Regions from separate parts of the Nonomuraea sp. NPDC050394 genome, predicted to be linked through region 1. Evidence: riboswitches for the same ligand, from Rfam matches in the RefSeq annotation. Region 1 holds a riboswitch; each other region holds the start of a gene.
What was found. Region 1 has a riboswitch for cyclic di-AMP ahead of ACIBKY_RS47525 (coiled-coil domain-containing protein). Riboswitches for the same ligand answer to the same signal wherever they lie in the genome.
Positions count from the first base shown of each region.

Region 2: it holds a riboswitch for cyclic di-AMP, as region 1 does, so the genes downstream of both, ACIBKY_RS33945 (C40 family peptidase) here and ACIBKY_RS47525 (coiled-coil domain-containing protein) in region 1, are expected to answer to the same signal.
Region 3: it holds a riboswitch for cyclic di-AMP, as region 1 does, so the genes downstream of both, ACIBKY_RS31355 (hypothetical protein) here and ACIBKY_RS47525 (coiled-coil domain-containing protein) in region 1, are expected to answer to the same signal.
Region 4: it holds a riboswitch for cyclic di-AMP, as region 1 does, so the genes downstream of both, ACIBKY_RS11810 (CHAP domain-containing protein) here and ACIBKY_RS47525 (coiled-coil domain-containing protein) in region 1, are expected to answer to the same signal.

Region 1 covers NZ_JBITIO010000019.1:194,243-198,847, forward strand. The annotation lists gene ACIBKY_RS47520 (hypothetical protein) at 1-341, opposite strand, end outside; gene ACIBKY_RS47525 (coiled-coil domain-containing protein) at 397-1,350, opposite strand; cyclic di-AMP (ydaO/yuaA leader) riboswitch at 1,357-1,494, opposite strand; gene galT (galactose-1-phosphate uridylyltransferase) at 1,561-2,622, opposite strand; gene ACIBKY_RS47535 (DeoR/GlpR family DNA-binding transcription regulator) at 2,619-3,398, opposite strand; gene ACIBKY_RS47540 (50S ribosomal protein bL37) at 3,533-3,610, shown strand; gene ACIBKY_RS47545 (dihydrolipoyl dehydrogenase family protein) at 3,614-4,605, opposite strand, start outside.
Region 2 covers NZ_JBITIO010000010.1:133,777-138,381, reverse strand. The annotation lists gene ACIBKY_RS33955 (branched-chain amino acid aminotransferase) at 1-329, opposite strand, end outside; gene ACIBKY_RS33950 (3-isopropylmalate dehydrogenase) at 660-1,715, opposite strand; cyclic di-AMP (ydaO/yuaA leader) riboswitch at 1,815-1,960, shown strand; gene ACIBKY_RS33945 (C40 family peptidase) at 2,105-2,617, shown strand; gene ACIBKY_RS33940 (ROK family protein) at 3,146-4,605, opposite strand, start outside.
Region 3 covers NZ_JBITIO010000009.1:8,979-13,583, reverse strand. The annotation lists gene ACIBKY_RS31365 (DUF4032 domain-containing protein) at 1-439, shown strand, start outside; gene ACIBKY_RS31360 (alpha/beta fold hydrolase) at 484-1,347, opposite strand; gene ACIBKY_RS31355 (hypothetical protein) at 1,373-2,176, opposite strand; cyclic di-AMP (ydaO/yuaA leader) riboswitch at 2,393-2,530, opposite strand; gene ACIBKY_RS31350 (DUF5302 domain-containing protein) at 2,695-2,895, opposite strand; gene ACIBKY_RS31345 (aldo/keto reductase) at 2,968-3,822, opposite strand; gene ACIBKY_RS31340 (class I SAM-dependent methyltransferase family protein) at 3,807-4,595, opposite strand; gene ACIBKY_RS31335 (lysophospholipid acyltransferase family protein) at 4,592-4,605, opposite strand, start outside.
Region 4 covers NZ_JBITIO010000002.1:815,657-820,261, reverse strand. The annotation lists gene ACIBKY_RS11815 (oxidoreductase) at 542-1,471, opposite strand; gene ACIBKY_RS11810 (CHAP domain-containing protein) at 2,113-2,808, opposite strand; cyclic di-AMP (ydaO/yuaA leader) riboswitch at 2,822-2,958, opposite strand; gene ACIBKY_RS11805 (aldo/keto reductase) at 3,111-3,935, opposite strand; gene ACIBKY_RS11800 (hypothetical protein) at 4,020-4,605, shown strand, end outside.

The sequences.
Region 1 (4,605 bases):
CGCATGAGCAGGACGATCAGCGCCACCTTCATGGCCAGCACGATCATGGCGGAGATCTGTAACGCGCCGCCGATGAGCAGCGCGGCGGTGACCGCGTCGCCGGAGCGGGCGGAGGTGTCGCGCCACTCGCCGCCGAACGCCCGGACGCCTTCGCCGTCGTTGCGCGCGGTGGTCTGGGCGGCGTGCGTGGCCGCGGCCGAGGAGACGCGCACCGCCGTCATCGCGAAGGAGACCCACTGGGTGCCGGCCGCGGCTGCGTGCAGCCGGTCCTCGTCGACGAGCGGCCACGAGACGACGACGTTGAGCAGCATGGCCAGCCCCGGTGGTGGCTGCAGCGCCACTGTGCCCCCTCTTGCCCGGTGATCACATCCGAGCCGTCACATTACTGGGGCGCACTCACTGCATGGAGATGTGCGGGTGGTCGAAGTGGTTCTCGGTGATGCTGCCGCGGTCGCTCATCGCCCGCCATCCCGATCCCATGTTGATGCGCTGCTTCCAGATCACGTACTTCACGCCGAAGCGGTCCTTGTTCTTGATCGCCCAGGCCGCGATCTGGTCGCCGAGAGCCTGGTTGGCGGCGGTGGGCATGGAGCCGCCGGTGCTCATCATGAAGTCGCAGGCCCGGCCGAGCGGGTGCTCGCCGCCGCCGCCCGAGCGGTAGCAGCCGACCTCGAAGGGCAGGTTGAAGGTCTTCTTGATCTCGTCGCGGATGATCCGCATCCGTGAGGTGATGTTGTCGGAGCCGGAGGGCAGCTCGGGGGCCCAGGATCCGTCGTTGCGCTTGCCGGTGCCGTACGGCATGAGGTCCTGGAGCTTGTCCTTGATGTCCTTGATGACGCCCTCGGCCTCGTCGCGCTCCTTGTCCACCTCCTCGGCCTGCCCGGCGATCTGGGTGGTGAGCGTGGCGGCCGCGTCGGCGGCCTTCTTCTTCTCGTCGCGGGCGGCGGCGACGCCCGCGATGATGGCCTGCTCCTCGTCGGTGAGCTGCTCCAGTACGGCCGCGCCCGGCGCGTCGGGCGTGTACAGGAAGCCGGGCAACGTGCCGCCACTGCCCTGGTAGCGCAGCTGGGCGATCTCGGCCACCCGCCGCTCGGCCTGGACCAGCGCCGCCTCGGCGGTGGCCAGGCGCGCCTGGGCGGACTTCTCCGCCTCCTTCGCCTTGGCGAGGGCCACGCGCTTGCCGTTGTAACTCTCGATGAGCTTGTCGACCTGGGTGTTGAGCTTCTTCAGCTCGGCCCGCAGCTGCTTCTCGCTCGGCTTGGGCGCGGCGTGCGCGCTCGCCGGGGTGAGCGCCACAGCCGCGGCGGTGATGAGACCGATGGCCAGAGTCGCGGGGGACGCAACCGCCACGTGGGGGATTCCTCTCCATCTGCCGGCCGGGTTAGCTGACGGGTTCGGGCTGGGAGATGCCCTACCACCGAAGTGGATTCACCCCAGGTGAGGCTGGGTCCCCGGCTCCCGGGCAACACGCCCGGGATTAGGCGGCAACGGCTGTGACAACCGGTGCGTGAGGGATATTAGTAGTAAATGGCGGGCAATGCGACTCCAAGTGGAAACCAATTAGTGATCTACCTGTGATCGAAGCAGGCGTGCGGCCTCCTCGGGCAGCACGTCGTTGACGAAGGCGCCCATCGCCGACTCCGACCCCGCCAGGTACTTGAGCTTGCCGGGCGCGCGCCTGATCGAGAACAGCTCCAGGTGCAGATGTCCCAGCTCGCGCAGGTACCGCACCGGCGCCTGGTGCCATGCCGAGATGTACGGCATGGCCACCCCGAAGATCCCGTCCAGCGCCCGCAGCACCGAGGTGTAGAGCGGCGCGAAGGCCGCCCGCTCCACCTCGGTCAGCGCCGCGAGGTCCGGCACCTGCCGATGCGGGTAGACATGCACCTCGTACGGCCAGCGCGCCGCGGCCGGCACGAAGGCGGTCCACAGCTCGTTGGATGCCACGACCCGCTCCCCGGCCCGTTCGGCGGCCAGCACGTCCGCGAACAGCCCCGGCCGCCGCTGCGCCGCCGCGAGTTGCAGCTTGGTCCGCGGCGTCACGTACGGGTAGGCGTAGATCTGCCCGTGCGGGTGGGGCAGCGTGATCCCGATCTCCTCGCCCCGGTTCTCGAAGACGAAGACCTGCTCCACGCCCTCGATCGCGGACAGCTCGGCGGTGCGGTCCGCCCACGCCTCCATGACCAGCTCAACCTGCGCGTCGGTCAGCCGCGAGAACGACGAGGAGTGCTCGGAGGTGAAGCACACCACCTCACACCGCCCCGCACCCGGCCGCACCTCACTCAAGCCCCCCACGTCGTGATAAGTCCCAAAATTTCCGCTGAAGGAGGGGAAGCGGTTCTCGAACACCACCACGTCATAGTCGTGCGCCGGGATCTCCGAGGCCCGCGTGTCGGACGACGGGCACAGCGGGCACTCGTCGGCGGGCGGCAGGAACGTCCGCGTCTGCCGGTGCCCCGCGATCGCGATCCACTCCTCGGTCAGCGGGTCGTAGCGCAGCTCCGAGGCGAGCGGCCGGGGGTCGAGCGGACGCCGGTCCACCGCACCGCGGTCGGCGTCGTCGCGCCGGTCGAAGTAGATCAGCTCTCGCCCGTCGGCCAGGTGGGTGATGGTGCGCTTCACTGCGTGCCCTCCGCGATGATCAGTTCCCCGACGCGCTCGGCCAGCTCGGCGCGCGCCTCGGCGGGCAGACCCTGGTCGCTGATGACGACGTCGGCCTCTGCCAGGTCGGCGATCGTGCTGATGCCGACGGTGTTCCACTTGGTGTGGTCGGCCGGCACGACCAGGCGGTGGGCGGCGGCCACCAGTTCCCGGTCGGTCTCCGACTCCAGCAGGTTCGGCGTGGTGAACCCGGCGCGCGCGCTCATCCCGTGCACGCCCAGGAACAGCGTGTCCACATGCAGGCGGCGGATCGCGGCGACGGCGACGGGACCGACCAGCGCGTCGGAGGGCGTGCGGACGCCGCCGGTGAGCACCACCGTGCGGTCGGCGCGCGGGGCGCGGTGGAAGACCTCCGCGACCGGGACCGAGTTCGTGATGACGGTGAGGTCGGGCACCGAGACCAGGTGGTGGGCCAGCGCCCACGTGGTGGTGCCCGCCGACAGGGCGACCGCGGTGCCCGGCCCGACCAGCTCGGCGGCGCGGCGCGCGATCGCCTCCTTCTCCTGCTGCTGACGGGCGGACTTGGCGGTGAAGCCCGGCTCCTCCGTGGAGCCGGGGCCGAGCGTGGTCGCGCCGCCGTGCACCTTCTCCAGCAGGCCGCGCTCGGCCAGGGACTCCAGGTCGCGCCGGACGGTCATGTCGGAAACGCCGAGCTCGCGCACGAGGTCGGCCACGCGGACCCCGCCGCTGGCCCGGACCCTTTCGAGGATCGTCTGTTGCCGCTGCTGTGCGAGCACGCGCCCTCCTTCCAACAAGTTCAAACAGATTATGACATGAACATGTTGAAGAATGTGAGGTCGCTTGCCGGGGGGACCGGTGTGGGATACGCATGCCGTACTGGAAAAAGGCCCCGCTCAAAGGAGGACGACGGATGGCAAGGCGCGCCCGCAAGTCCCGAGCACGCAAGAAGAAGAAGGCCAACCACGGCAAGCGCCCCGCCTCGCGCTGACGGTCACCCGGCCGCGGTGAGCTCCTTCACGGCGGCCGAAACCGCCCGGTGGAACGTCGGGTAGGCGTAGATCATCTCGTCGAGCCTGGTGAGCGGGACGCGGGCGTGCACCGCCAGCGTCAGCAGTCCCAGGACCTCGCCCCCGGGCGGCGCCGCCACGGTCGCGCCGACCAGGACGCCGTCGGCGGCCACCAGCTTGACCAGTCCCTCGGCCTGGGCGATGTATCCGCGCGTGCCCAGATCGCCCACGGCGACACGCACGTCCAGGCCCCGCTCGCGGGCCTGCGCCTCGGTCAGGCCCACCGCGCCCACCTCGGGATCGGTGAAGGTCACCCGGGGCACGGCATGGTACTCGGCCTCGTGCACCGGCTCACCGAGGATCTCCTTGACCACGATGTTCGCCTGGTACATCGACATGTGCGTGAAAGCGCCCTTGCCGACCGCGTCGCCGATCGCCCAGACGCCCTCGGCCGCGCGCATCCGCGCGTCCACCGGAACCGCCCGCGCGCTCTCGTCGAGACCGATCGCGCCGACGCCCAGCGCCCGCAGATCCACCCGGCGGCCCGTCGCCACCAGCAGCCGCTCCGCCTCGGCCAGCCGCTCCGCCTCGGCGCCGCCGACCGTGAAGCGGCCGCCGCCGTAGTCCACGCGCGCGACCTTGGCCGAGGTCCGCACGTCGATGCCGCGCCCGGCGAAGACCTTCTCCAGCAGCGCGCCGGCCTCCGGCTCTTCGAGGGCGATCAGCCGGTCGGCCGCCTCGACCACCGTCACCGCCACGCCGAACGTCCGGAACATCTGCGCCAGCTCGACCCCGATCGCGCCGCCGCCCAGCACGATGATCGACTCGGGCAGCTCGGCGTTCTCGATCGCCTGGTGGTTGGTCCAGTACGGCGTGCCCGCCAGCCCCTCGATCGGCGGCACCGCCGCCTGCGAACCGGTCGCGATCACGATGCCGCGCGCCGCGCGCAGCACCCGGTCGCCGACGGTCACCTCGC
Region 2 (4,605 bases), on a different contig from region 1:
ATGCGCGCGCAGGAGTGGTTGAAGCGGGCGGCGTTGGCGTAGGGGCGGAAGGTGACGATGGAGCCGTTCGCGTGCCGGTAGGCCTTGAGGCCCTCGAAGAGTTCCTGCGCGTAGTGGAAGACGGAGGTCGCGGGGTCGAGCGTGAGCGGTCCGTACGGCGTGAGGCGGGCGTCGTGCCAGCCGGTGCCCTCGGTGTAGTCGATCGAGACCATGTGGTCGGTGAAGGCCTTCCCGAACCCGGGGCTCGCCAGTACCGCCTCGCGCTCTGCCGCGGTGCGAGCGTGGTCGGATAGCTGCACGTCGAAGCTGAGCTTCTGAGAGGTGGTCATGACGGAGATCCTTCTCTTTCTCTGAGGACTACCCTGCATCCATTCTGCGCCGGATCGGGTAGAGGGAACTTACTGCATCTAAAAGGACGACCGTTAGGGCGCAACGAAAACGCCCGGAGGCTCTCGCGAGCCACCGGGCGTGGGTGGTCAGGCGGCCGCGAGTGCGCCGGGGGCGCCTGGCCGCTTGTCAGGTCGGTACCGGGTGTTCACGAGCTGCGGGTTCGCACGCTGCCTGCCGTACCTCCGCAGACGTGTCGTAAGACCCCCGATGGTGGGCGATCTCACGTTCTGCGGTACGGCGGGCCGCTCGTGGGCCGGTGGCCTGCGGCGTCAGGCGCCGCCGGATACTCGGGCGGCGATGTCGTCGCCGATTTCCCGGGTGGTGCGGGCGGAGGTGCGCGAGAGGCGCTCGACGATGTCGTCGGCGACGGCCTGCTCGACGCGGGCGGCCTCGGCGGTCAGCCCGAGGTGGTCCAGGAGCATGGCGACCGAGAGGATGGTGGCGGTCGGGTCGGCCTTGCTCTGCCCGGCGATGTCGGGCGCGCTGCCGTGCACCGGCTCGAACATGCTCGGCGCGGCGCCTTCGGGGTTGATGTTGCCGCTGGCCGCGAGGCCGATGCCGCCGGCCACCGCGGCGCCCAGGTCGGTGATGATGTCGCCGAACAGGTTGTCGGTGACGATCACGTCGAAGCGCTCGGGCTGGTTGACGAAGAACATCGTGGCCGCGTCGATGTGCACGTAGTCGGTGGTGACCTCGGGGTACTCCTCGGCCACGCGGTCGAAGGTGCGCTGCCACAGGTCACCGGCGAAGGTGAGCACGTTGGTCTTGTGGACCAGCGTGAGCTTCTTGCGCGGGCGGCTCTGCGCCTTGGCGAAGGCGTAGCGGACGACGCGTTCGACACCGTAGGCGGTGTTGATGGACTCCTGCGTCGCCACCTCGTACGGCGTGCCCTTGCGCATGGCCCCGCCGGTGCCGGCGTAGAGCGATTCGGTGCCTTCGCGCACGACGACGATGTCGATGTTCTCGGCCGGTGTGTCGGCCAGCGGCGTCGCGACGCCGGGCAGCAGCTTGACCGGGCGCAGGTTGACGTAGTGGTCGAAGTCGAAGCGGATGCGCAGGAGCAGGTCGCGCTCCAGCAGGCCGGGCGGCACCTTGCGGGGGTCGCCGACGGCGCCGAGCAGGATCGCGTCGTAGCCGCGCAGCTCCCGCAGCACGGAGTCGGGTAGGACCTCGCCGGTCCTGGCGTAGCGGTCCGCGCCGAGGTCGTACTCGGTGATGTCGAACTTGGGACCGACCGCCTCGAGAACCTTGAGGCCCTCGGTCACGACCTCGGTACCGATGCCGTCTCCGGGGATGACGGCCAGGCGAATGCTACGCGACTCCATGGGCGGTACCTTACCGGTTCGTCTCGCCTGCCGAGCAACCCATCTCATTTTCCGGACACTCCATTTTGCCCGATTTGCACGCTTTTGACTGTTTCGTTAGAGTCCCACCAGCCTAATCCGCGCACCGTAGCGCGGAGCCGGGGACCCACCTCCCCCATTGGGGCGAATCGGCGCTTACCACGCCGTAGGGCTACTTCCAGGCCCGAGCCCGACAGCTAACCCGGTAGGCCGTGTGGAAGGACATTCCCCTGTCTCGCATCATCGCGACCGCTGCGCTCATCACTGTCACCGGTGTCACCGCGGCCACCCTCGCATCCCCCGCCACCGCATCCCCCACATCCCCCACATCCCCCGTATCCCCCGCATCCCCGGTCTCTCCCGCTGCCCCCGTGAGCACCGTCGACCCCTACGACGTCACGCTGACCAGCCAGGACCTCAAGGAGATCCAGGAGCGGCGAACCCCCAAGCCCAGCTGGCAGAAAGCCCTGGCCTACGCCATGGACAAGCGCGGCACCCCGTACGTCTGGGGCGGCACCACCAAACGCGGCTACGACTGCTCCGGCCTCATGCTCCGCGCCTACGAAAGCGCGGGGATCGAACTGCCCCGCACCGCCGCCCAGCAGTACTCGGCGTTCTCCCGGAAGATCAGCTGGAAGAACCTGAAGCCCGGCGACCTGGTCTTCTTCTCAGGACTGGGGCACGTGGGCATGATCTCCCGGCCTGGTCACATGGTGCATTCGCCGCGTACCGGTGACGTGGTCAAGGAGGAAAAGCTGAGCGCCTGGCGCCGCCGCGCCTTCGTCGGCGCCGTGCGCCCGGATCCGGCGGGCGTCAAACTCACCACCCAGCTCGAAAAACTCCGCCAAGCACCCGCACCCGTCATGCCCACCGCCACGCTGTGACGCGCGTGCTCCTCCCAACCATCTTCTGACCCTCAGATTCCACCGATTCCGCCGACCCGCCGACCCGTCGGCCGTCGGCTCGTCGCGGCGTGCTCTGTCGCGGTTTCTCCCGTGCGTGGTATCTCTCACGCACGGGAGAAACCACGATCTCCCGCGTGCAGGCCCCTATCGTGGCTTCCCCGGCCCACAGATCTTTCGGCGCGGGCCTTGTCACGGCTTCCCCGGCCCGCAGATCCTTCGCGCGGGCCTTTGTCACGGCTTCCCCGCCCACAGATCCTTCGCGCGCGGGCCCTGTCGCGGCCACCCCGCCCACAGATCCTTCGCGCGGGCTCTCGCGCGGCTTCTCCTGCGTGCGGTTCTGTCGCGCGTGGGGTCTGTCACCGCAATGGTCTTCTCCTACGGCAAGCCGCCCACCCCCACCCGCCGCACGTGGACCTGTCTGTCCAGGGAGACGGTCGTCCAGCGGGGATGGCCGGCCGCCGTAACAAGCGCACGTACAAGGCGGTGCCCGGCGTGCCCCCGCTGATCTCAGCCCATACGGGTGGAGAAGATCAGGTCCCAGGCGCGGCTTCTCGCATGGGCGACCGCGCCCAGCAACACCCCGCTGTCACCCAGAGCGCTGGCCACGATCGTGGGCCGGAGGGGGCCCAGTTCGCCGATTCGGCGCTGGATGGCGTCGCCCAGCAGGTCGAGGTTGTGTCCTACGCCGCCGGACAGGACGATCACCTCCGGGTCCAGGACGGCGGCCACCGCCACGAGCAGCCCGCCGATCCGCCGGCCCTCCGCTGCCACGACCGACAGCGCTGCCGGATCACCCCGTTCCGCGGCGGCGAAGATCTCCTTGGCCGTTCCCAGGGACAGCCCTGCGGCCCGTGCCGCCCGCACCACTCCCGGCGCCGCGGCCACGGTCTCGGTTGCCCCGTGCTCCCGCACACTCGCATCCCCATGGTCCACGCCGACCGCCTGCACCACACCGGGGAACGCCTCTCGCGCGGCCCGAACCGATGCCCCGGCAGATCCGGCACCCGGAGCCTCGGACGGCAGATCCGGCGCGGGCCGTGTATCGGGCGTGTGCCGCGTGTCGGGGAAGCTCGCTTCGGAAGCACGCCGGACATCGGGCGCGGACCGCATTTCACCCGCGGGCCCCGTGCCGGGAACGCCGGGAGGGAGCGGGCTGCCGGGCGCAGACCCTGCGGCAGGTGTGGCTCGGGTGCCGGAGTTGGTGCCGGAGTTGGTGCCGGAGTTGGTGCCGGAGTTGGTGCCGGAGTTGGGGCCGGAGTTGGTGCCGGAGTTGGTGCCGGGGTTGGGGCCGGAGTTGGTGCCGGGGTTGGGGTTGGTTGCTGGCGGGTTGGGGCCGGGGTTGGTTGCTGGGGGGTTGGGGGTTGGGGGATTGGGGTTGGGGGTTGGGGGTTCTGGGGTGGGTGGAGGGAGGTCGTCGGTGGCGGGGAGGTAGGAGACCTCGCCGGCGGCGCCCCTGGCGCCCACGTACAGTTCGCCGTTGACGACTATGCCCATGCCCACGCCCGTGCCGATGGAGACCAGGGCGAAGTTGGACTTGCCCTTGCCCTCGCCGTACGCGTGTTCGCCGACGGCGGCGAGGTTGATGTCGTTCTCGATGACCAGGTCGACGTTGAGGGCGGCGCGCAGGCGGTCGGCCAGGTCGGGGCCCGGGAGGTTGGGGGCGAAGTCCAGGCGGCCGGCGTTCGGGTCGTAGACGCCCGGGGAGCCCACGACGGCGCAGACGATCGCGGGCCAGTCGAGTTCGGCTTCGTGGGCGGCGGCGCGGGCCAGGCGGGCGACGAGTTCGGCCAGTTCGGCCGAGGTGCGCGCGGTGTTCCGGCCGTCGGTACGGCCGGCGAACGTACCCCGGAGATCGGCCACCGCCACCCGGATCCAGTCGCGGCCGATGTCGATGCCGGCGACGTGGGCCGAAGCGGCGTTCACGTCGTAGAGGGAGGTTACGGGGCCGGGGCGGCCGGACACCTCGC
Region 3 (4,605 bases), on a different contig from region 1:
GGCCGAGATGATGGTGCGCCGCAAGGTCGGCACCGGGCGGCTGATCGTGCGGCCCAAGGTGGTCGACGCGGGACACCACCAGCGCCGCCTGCTCCGCCTGACCGGCCTGGACGTGGAGGAGAACCAGGCCCGCAGGCTGCTCAACGACCTGGACGGCTTCCGCGTCGCCAAGGGCCTGCGGCACGAGGACGAGGCGATCGTGGCGCACCGGTGGCTGGCCGAGGCCTTCCAGCCGACGATAGAGGCGATCCCGGCCGACCTGCGCCGCAAGCTCGACACGGCACAGGTGTTCCACGAGGTGCTCGACCACCGGTGGTACCTGTCGGAGGCGGCCGGCAGCGACGTGGGGCTGAGCGCGGCGGTGAAGTCGTACATCGACGAGGTGCTGATCCACAAGCCGGACGAGAAGGCACTGTTGCCGGACGAACCCACGATCTGAGGACGTCGCGCGGCCGCCGTGGGGGAACGGCCGCGCGACGCGGGTCACCCGGCCGTGTGTTTCGTGATCTCTTCCACGATCCGCGACCAGAGTGGCTTGGGCAGATCGTGCCCCATTCCGGGGAACGTGACCAGTCTTGCGCGCGGAATTGCCGCAGCGGTTGCGTGGCCGCCGGCGACCGGAATGAGCACGTCGTCCTCTCCGTGCAGGACAAGCGTGGGTACGGCCAGCCGAGCCAGCCTTTCGGTCCGGTCACCGGAGGCCAGAATGGCGGCCAATTGCCGGGCCGTTCCCGCCGGGTCGTGCGCCCGGTCATAGGCGAGCCCGGCCAGCCGGGCGATCCGCTCGGTGTCCAGGTCGTACCCGGGCGAGCCGATCACCCCCCAGGTCCGCTGGGCCAGCGCGATCGCGGCCGCGCGGTCGGGCGGCGGAGCCGACATCAGGGTCACGCTCGCCTCCGGCGTGGGCGGCGCGACCTGCGGTCCGGGCGTGGACATGATCGAGGTCAGCGTGCGCACCCGTCCGGGATGGTCGAGCGCGAGCTGCTGGGCGACCATGCCGCCCATCGACGCGCCGACGACGTGCGCGGCGGGCCAGCCGAGCGCGTCGATCAGCCCGGCCGCGTCCCGCGCCATGTCCGCCAGCAGGTACGGCGAAGCGGGCGATCCGAATTCCGGAACGCCCGCCTCGTGAAGATGCGTGGATTCACCGGCGTCGCGGTTGTCGAACCTGACGACGTGGTGGCCCTGCTCGGCGAGGAGCTCGCAGAACTCCTCGTCCCAGTGGATGAGCTGGGCGCCGAGGCCCATGATGAGCAGCAGCGGCCGTGCTTGTGGCGAGCCGAAGCTGTCGTAGACGATCTCGATGCCGTTGACGGCGGCGCGCTGACCCATGAGGAACAGAATCACATTCTGTTCCTCATGAGTAAAGAGGTCAGCGGTCGAACGCCTTGCGGATGCGGCCGCGGGCCAGGAACATGCCGCCACTCAGGAGGGCCAGGGCGCTGATGAGGGCGAGTCCGCCCACACCGTTCGACTCGGTCTCGCGGGTGGTGACCGCCGCGGCCAGCTCGGCCTTCGGCGCCTTGTCCCGCTCGGAGGCCTGTGCGGAAGTCTGCGCGGGGGCCTTCCCGGGCGCCTTCTCGGCGACCTGCGCGGGAGCGGCCGGGGTCTCGGGCCTCTCGTCCTTCTTCTCGGTCTTCTCCTCCGCGGTCACGACCGGGGGCGTGGCGGGCCTGGCGTCCTTGCGGGACCAGGCGCCGGTGGAGAAGGCGACGGGGTGGTTCTTCTTGCCCACGCCGGGGCCCCACTTGGTGATGACGTAGTCGATCTTGATGTGCCCCTGGCCGCCGACGCCGTCGACGGTCAGCGAGCTGGAGTTGAACTTGCCGCCGGTCAGCGAGGCGAAGGTCTTGGCGTCGAGGTCGAGCATGATGCCCCTGTTCGAGGGGACCCCGGGGCCGCGGTCGCCGACGAAGAACGGCTCCTTCTTGCCCTTGTAGATGACGTAGCCCTCGGTCAGGAGGGGCCAGCTCGGGCTGGCGGCCAGGCCCTTCTGCATGGGCTTGCCGGAGGCGGGAAGACCGGTGTCGCCGTTGCGGCCGGAGGCGTCGTCCCAGTAGTAGGAGGCGGTGGTGGAGCCCTTGAGAAGGGGCTTCTTCTCGGAGAAGTCATCCGCGTGTGCGGTTGCGCCGGTGCTGAGGGTGACCGCGCCGATGACGGCAACGGAGGCGAGCATGGTGAAAGAACGCATGCCAAAGCGGGAAGACATGAAGAAGAGAAGTCCTTTGTGCGGGGACGGGGAAATGCGCTCGTCAAAGCGGCGTAGCCGGGCACAAAGCCGAACGGACGCTACGCGGAAGCGCGGGGGGTAAGCCTGGGGAAGGGGCCGCTCAGTAGGCGGCGGGTGAAACTACGCGGAATGGGGGCTCATCGCGGTGGTGCATGAAAAGATCAGTCCTCTCCATCGCGCCTACCGGGTTAGCTGACGGGTTCGGGCGTGGAGATGCCCTACCGACGCGTACGTCGGATTCACCCCAAGGAACATTGGTTCCCCGGTTCCCGCGGGTACGGGATTCGGCGCCAGCCGGCCGCCTCTTCCTGATGAAGGGCCAGGTCGCCAGCTGGTAACGCTTAGGACTGTAAGTGCCAAAGAGAGCAAAAGCAAAACAATCGCCATGAAACGGGCGAAGATCTACCTAAGAAGGTCAAGAAAAAGGGGGGTACGGCCAAGCCGTACCCCCTCAGAACGCCGACTCAGCCGCCGCTCTTGCGCCGGAACGAACGCTTGCTGGCAGCAGGGCCGTGTGCGCCGTGGATCTTTGACTGATCCGTGCCCCTGCCACCCGCACCCGAGTCGGAGTGCTGATTGCGCTTACGCTCCAGGGCCTCCCGGAACTTGCGCTTCATCTCGTCCTCGGGAGTTTCGCTGACTTCCGGCTCCGGTGTTTCCGCCATGAGGACCTCCTGGTGTTGGGGACCACAACAGCTTCGCACGACGGCCGACCTGACGCGAAACCGGGCACCGCGTCAGCCCAGCCTGGCCAGTTCCTCCTCGGTGAGCTCCAGGTCGGCGGCGGCCAGCGAGTCGAGGATCGTCGCCGGGCGGCTGGAGCCGGGGATCGGGATCATCACCGGGCTCCTGGCCAGCTCCCATGCCAGGCAGACCCGCTGCGGGGAGACCCCGCGCTCGGCCGCGACCTCTCCGAAGGCGGCGTGTCGGCGGCCGAGCCGGCCGACGTGGTTCATGCCGCCCAGCGGCTCCCAGGGCAGGAACGCCACGCCGATCTCCTCGCAGACGTCCACCTCCGGCTCACTGCCGCGAAAGCTCGGCGAGTACTGGTTCTGCACGCTCACCAGCCGCCCGCCGAGGATCTCGTTGGCCTGCCTGATCTGGGCCGGGTTCGCGTTGGAGATCCCGGCCATCCGGATCTTCCCGGCGTCGAGCAGGTCCACGAGCGTGCCGATCGACTCCTCGTACGGCACCGCCGGGTCGGGCCGGTGATGCTGGTAAAGCCCGATCGACTCGACGCCCAGCGCCTTGAGCGAGCGGTCGCAGGCCCGCTTGAGGTACTCGGGCCGGCCGTCCACGTCCCAGCGCCCGCGTGGCCTGGTGTGCCCGCCCTTGGTGGCCACCAGCACCGCGTCCTTGTCGCCGCCCCAGCTCGCCAGCGCCTTGGCCACGATGCGCTCGTTGTGCCCGACCTCGGCCTCCGTGGGCGTGTAGGCGTCGGCGGTGTCGATCAGCGTGATCCCGGCGTCCAGGGCCGCGTGGATGGTCCTGATCGACTGCTCCTCGTCGGGCATGTGGCCCTCCACCGACATCGGCATCGCGCCGAGCCCGATGGCACTGACACTCATCTGACCGATCAGTCGTGTCTGCATGCGTCCATGGTCATACATTCCGGCCGCTGAGTCGCCGTGGTCACCGTGAACAGGCCGACCTTCTCCCGCCTGCTGACGACGTCGGCGTACCCGGCCTCGACGGCCCAGGTGTGCAGCTGCTCGGCCTGGCGGCACTTCATCACCCACAGCCGCCCGTCGCGGTTGGGCAGCACGTTGGCGATGAACTCCAGCTGCGGGTGGCGGGTCTGCGTGGTGAAGATCAGCACGCCGTCGTGGGCGAGCAGGTCGCGCAGCCTGGCCAGGGACTTCTTGATCGTCTCGTCGTCCAGGATCAGCTCGTACAGCCCGCTGACCACGATGATGTCGGCCGGCCGGTCCAGCGGCTCGGGGTCGAAGGCGTCGCCGCGCTCGTAGCGGATGTTCGCCAGGCCGCGCTCCTTGGCCAGTTCCCTGCCCCGGCGCAGGCCGTCGGCGGCCAGGTCACGGCAGACCACCTCGACCTCGGGCTGCTCCCTGGCGACGTCCTGCAGATAGCGGCCGGGCCCGGCGGCCACGTCGAGGATCAGCGCGCGGCCGGCCCTGGCGGAGACCTCGTCCCTGATGACCTCCTTGAGCAGGTCGCGGCGGGCGCGGATGGCCCGCCAGCCGACCGAGTTCAGGTAGATCCGGTCGAGGGGCCCGCCGTGGGCCTTGTTGACGTAGACGTAGTCGAGCATGGTGCCGCTGTCGAAGCCGTGGCGGTAGCCAATGCGGATGCCGCGGCTGGTCCGGCCGACGGTGCGCATCAGGAACCGCATAAGTGCCCACTTCATGAAATTTCAC
Region 4 (4,605 bases), on a different contig from region 1:
CTGGGAGCGCTCCCATGCAGAGTGCATCAGGGCGATGGCCCCGTCAACGAGACGACACGCAACCGTTACATTCCGCTCGTCCTGCGGGCTTCGTACCGGACTTCAGGCCACAAACCCCCCCGTGAAGATCTCTGGGAGCGCTCCCGTCGCACTTCTCGTGCGGCCGAGATCAACCCCGCCATGCCGATCGCTCCCGCCGCCTCGCCGGCCCTGGGGCGATCCAGGTTGGCGGAGGTGGCCGGGGTGGCTTGAGGTGGCCAGGTGACCGGGCCGGCCGGTTGGGTGTGGCTTGCCCGCATGTGGCCAGGCAACTGGGCAGCCAGCGGTCCAGGCAGCTCGGCAGCTGGTCCGGCCTGCCAAGCGGTCTGGCGGGTGGCCGGGGGTCAGGGAACTGGTTGTTGTGCGGGCGTGCGCCGCCAAGGGGAGGGAAATGTGATAGCCGATGTGGCTATTGGGGTTTGTGGTGTTTGTGTGGTTTGGGGATGGCAGATCACGAATGGATAACGGGATGGGAGATCTATTTGAGGCGAAAAAGGGAGATCTATTTGGCGGGAGCCGTATCGGCGGGAAAGTCGTAATGGACGCCGGTGAGGGCTTCGGAGACCGACCACAGGCGGGCGGCGACGGCGCGGTCCTTGGAAGCGGGGGAGGAGTCGACGGGGGTCGGGTAGCCGCGTGAGCCGAAGGGGCCGTCGGGGCCGACGTAGGTGCCGCCGGCCAGGCCGCGTTCGGTGGCGGCGTAGAGGAGCGGCAGGGCGCCGTGCTCGGCGCTCTGGGCGAACAGCACGTTCCCCAGCCGGGAGCCGAACTCCAGGATCGGGTTGCCCTCCATGCGCGGGCCGACGGCCTGGAGGTTGGTGGCGGCGTAGCCGGGGTGGGCGGCGACGCTGGTCAGGGCGCCGGCGGCGCGGCGCTGCAGCTCGTAGGCGAACAGCAGGTTGGCCAGCTTGGACTGCCCGTAGGCGGCCCACTTGCGGTAGGAGCGTTCGCCCTGGAGGTCGTCGAAGTCGATGCGGCCCGTCTTGTGCATGCTGCTGCTGACAGTCACTACGCGGGGATCGGGACGCTCCAGCAGCCGGGGCAGCAGCAGGCCGGTGAGCGCGAAGTGCCCGAGGTGGTTGGTCCCGAACTGCATCTCGAACCCGTCCACGGTCTGCCGGTACGGCAGCGCCATCACACCCGCGTTGTTGACCAGCACGTCGAGCCCGCCGGTGTACGCGGCGGCGAACGCGCGGACCGAGGCCAGATCGGCCAGGTCAAGTTGCCTGACCTCCACCGAGGCGTGAGGAGCCGCCTTCTTCACCAGCTGGGCGGCGGCCTCGCCCTTGGCGACGTCCCGGCAGGCCAGCACGGTGGCGGCGCCGCGCCTGGCCAGCTCACCCGCGGCGATCATCCCGATGCCGCTGTTGGCTCCCGTCACCACGGCGGCCAGGCCTGACAGGTCGCCGATGTCCGCTGCGGTCCATCCCATGACGCCTCCACATGTGATCACCGTCACCCTAACCCGCCCACTCCCTCCCCGGTCATCAGACTCCGCGGGGACGGGACTTGAGGGTCCCGGGGAGCGCGACCCGCGGGCCGGGGCCGGGGCACGGGCGGGTTGCGGGCCAAGGTGTGGGGCGCGGGTGGGCCGGGGTGTGGGGCGCGGGCGGGGTTGCGGGCCAGGGCCGGGGCACGGGCGGGTTGCGGGCCAAGGTGTGGGGCGCGGGTGGGCCGGGGTGTGGGGCGCGGGCGGGTTGCGGCCAGGGCCTGGGGCACGGGCGGGTTGCGGGGGTTGCGCGTGCGGGGCCGTGGGAGGGGGCCGGCGGGGCGTCGTGGCGGTGGGGACCCCGTCCGACGTGCGCGGCGCCCGGCGATCGGCGCCCACCCACTGCGGCGGGAGGCGGGGGCGGGGGCTTGCCGTAACGGAGAGGCGCGGGGAAGGCGGGAGAGGGGCGTGCAGAGACGGGGCGGCGCGGGCGAGGGGGCGCGGGAGTGGTACGAACGCGAGGGGCGCGCCAGGGGGCCGCAGGGGCGGGGGCGCGGAGGAGAAGGGGAGAAGGGGAACGGCGCGCCCGGGGGGAGGGGGCGCGCCGTTCCTGGGGAGGGAGAGTGGGGGGAAGGAGGGGAAGGTCAGGCGGAGTAGTCGGGGTAGCCGTAGCCGACGACCTGGGAGGTGGGGCGGACGCGCTCCTCGACCTTGCCGTTGCCGGTGTTGCCCTCGACGGTGGTGATGGTGCCGTTGCCGTTGTCCTTGATGACGAACCCGACGTGGTTGATGGAGTCGAGGCTCTTGCTGCCGCTCCACGAGAAGAAGACGACGGCTCCGGGCTTCGCGCCGACGCCCCAGCGGTTGTTGTTCTTGAACCACTTGGCGTGGGTGACGGTGTAGGCGTCCCAGCCGACGGTGGTGCGGGCGCCGGTCTCCTCGCCGACCCAGCTGACGAACATGGCGCACCATGCGGCGTTCAGGTAGGCCTGGCGGTTGCCGCCGTCGCGCTTGATGGTCTCGGCGGCGCGGGGGGAGGACATGTACCACTTCTGGAACTTGGTGCCGCCGCCCCTGGAGTCCTCGCGGGTGCCGATCTGCTTCTTGGCCAGCGAGAGGACCTGGGCCGCGGTGGGCTTCGGCCTGTCGCTGCCGGCCTTCTTGCCGGGCTCGGCCTGGACGACGGTTTCCGGGACGCCCTTCGCGGCGGCGGCGGACGCGGCGTGCGTCTCGGCCTGGGCGGGGTGTGTCGCGAACGCCGCGGTGGCGGCGATGGTCACGCCGAGAGCGGCGCGGGTGAGGTCGATCTTGGGGGCACGGGTAAGACGATGCTTCGCCATCGGGTGGGGTGACTCCTTGCTTCCATGCCGCTTACCGGGTTAGCTGACGGGTTCGGGCATGGAAGCTGCCCTACGGCGCGAGGCGCCGATTCACCCCAAAGGACCTGGGTCCCCGGTTCCGCGAGGGTGCGGATTCAGCGGTCACAGGCAAAGCCTGTGATGTGTGTGCGATGGTCTGGCAACGAACGGGTAGCCCGGACGTATGCCTTGGATGACCTGAAGGTAATACATGGGGCAAGGGGATTACAAACTCATAAATGACGATCTAAGGCTTGGTGCGGCCAAAAGGCCGCACCAGCCGGTCATCCCATCCAGTTAAAATTTGCCGGATCAGGTCCCAGACGGGTGCCGTTGTTGAGGGCTCCCATGGCAGCCATGTCCTCCGGGTCGAGCGTGAAGCCGAAGACCTGGATGTTCTCCTTGATCCGCGCCGGCGTGACCGATTTGGGGATCACCACGTTGCCGAGCTGGATGTGCCAGCGGAGCACGATCTGGGCGGGCGATTTGCCGTGTTTTCCGGCCAATGTGGCGAGCGCGGGGTCGTTCAGCAGGCCCTTGCCCTGGCCCAGCGGGCTCCACGCCTCGGTGAGGATTCCGTTGGCCTCGTGGAAGGCGCGCAGCTCGATCTGGGGGAAGTTCGGGTGCAGTTCGATCTGGTTGATCGAGGGGGTGATCTCGGCCTCGTCGATGAGCCTGGTGAGGTGCTCCACGCCGAAGTTCGATACGCCGATCGCGCGCGCCCGGCCGTTTCGGTAGATCTTTTCCAGGGACTTCCATGCCTGGAGGTATTTGTCCTGATCCGGAACCGGCCAGTGGATGAGGTAGAGGTCGACGTAGTCGAGGCCCAGGCGGGCCAGGCTCTCCTCGAACGCCTCTTCGGCGCGGCTGTGGTCGGCGTTCCAGAGCTTGGTCGTGATGAACACCTTCTCCCGTGGCAGCCCCGACTCCCGGAAGGCGCGGCCGACCCCGTCCTCGTTGTAGTAGAGCCTGGCGGTGTCGATATGGCGGTACCCCGCCTGAAACGCGGTGGCGACCGCGCGTTCGGCCTCGTCGTCGGGCACCTGCCAGACTCCGAAGCCGAGCTGCGGGATCTGCACACCGTCGGTGTTGAGCAGCAGCGAGTTCATGCGACCCATTGTTCACATGGCGTTCCCTGCGGCTTAAGGCGACCGGGCTAGCTTGAACCCGTCGTGAAGAAGCAATGGGCTTGGGTGGAATCGCCGCTCCAGATGCTCTGCGCCGTCGAGGCCCACCACGCCGGGCTGCTCGGTGAGCGCACGGTCATCGTGCCGAGGGCGCGTCAGCGCGCACTCGTGGCCACCCGTCGCGAGCTGGCCGGGCTCGACCTGCCCGACGGGCTTGAGCTGGCCAGGCCGAGCGAGGAGATGCCGCGGCCGGTCCAGGTGGTCGGTGACGCCTTCTCCGGGCGGGTGCAGCTGCGCTGGCTGACCTCGCGGCCCGGCCGCATCGTCATCGTGGACGACGGGCTGGCCACGCTCCGGCTGCTTGAACTGCTGGCCGCGGGGCCGTATCGGGCGCTGCTGAGGGCCAGGCACAAGGCGGGACTGCCGCGCAGGGTCCTCGGGACGGCGGCGGCGCTCAGGCTGGCCGCCTCCAGCACCGCGGTGTTCACCGCGCTGCCCGTCAAGGACGACCTCGCCGGCGCCGTGCGCGAGCGCGGCATCGACCTCGTCTCCCACGACTTCGGCTGGCTGCGCGCGCAGCCCCTGCGCTCGCCCGGCCCGGTGGAGCGCACGGTCGTGCTCGGCACCTCGCTGGTCCGCAACGGGCTCGTGC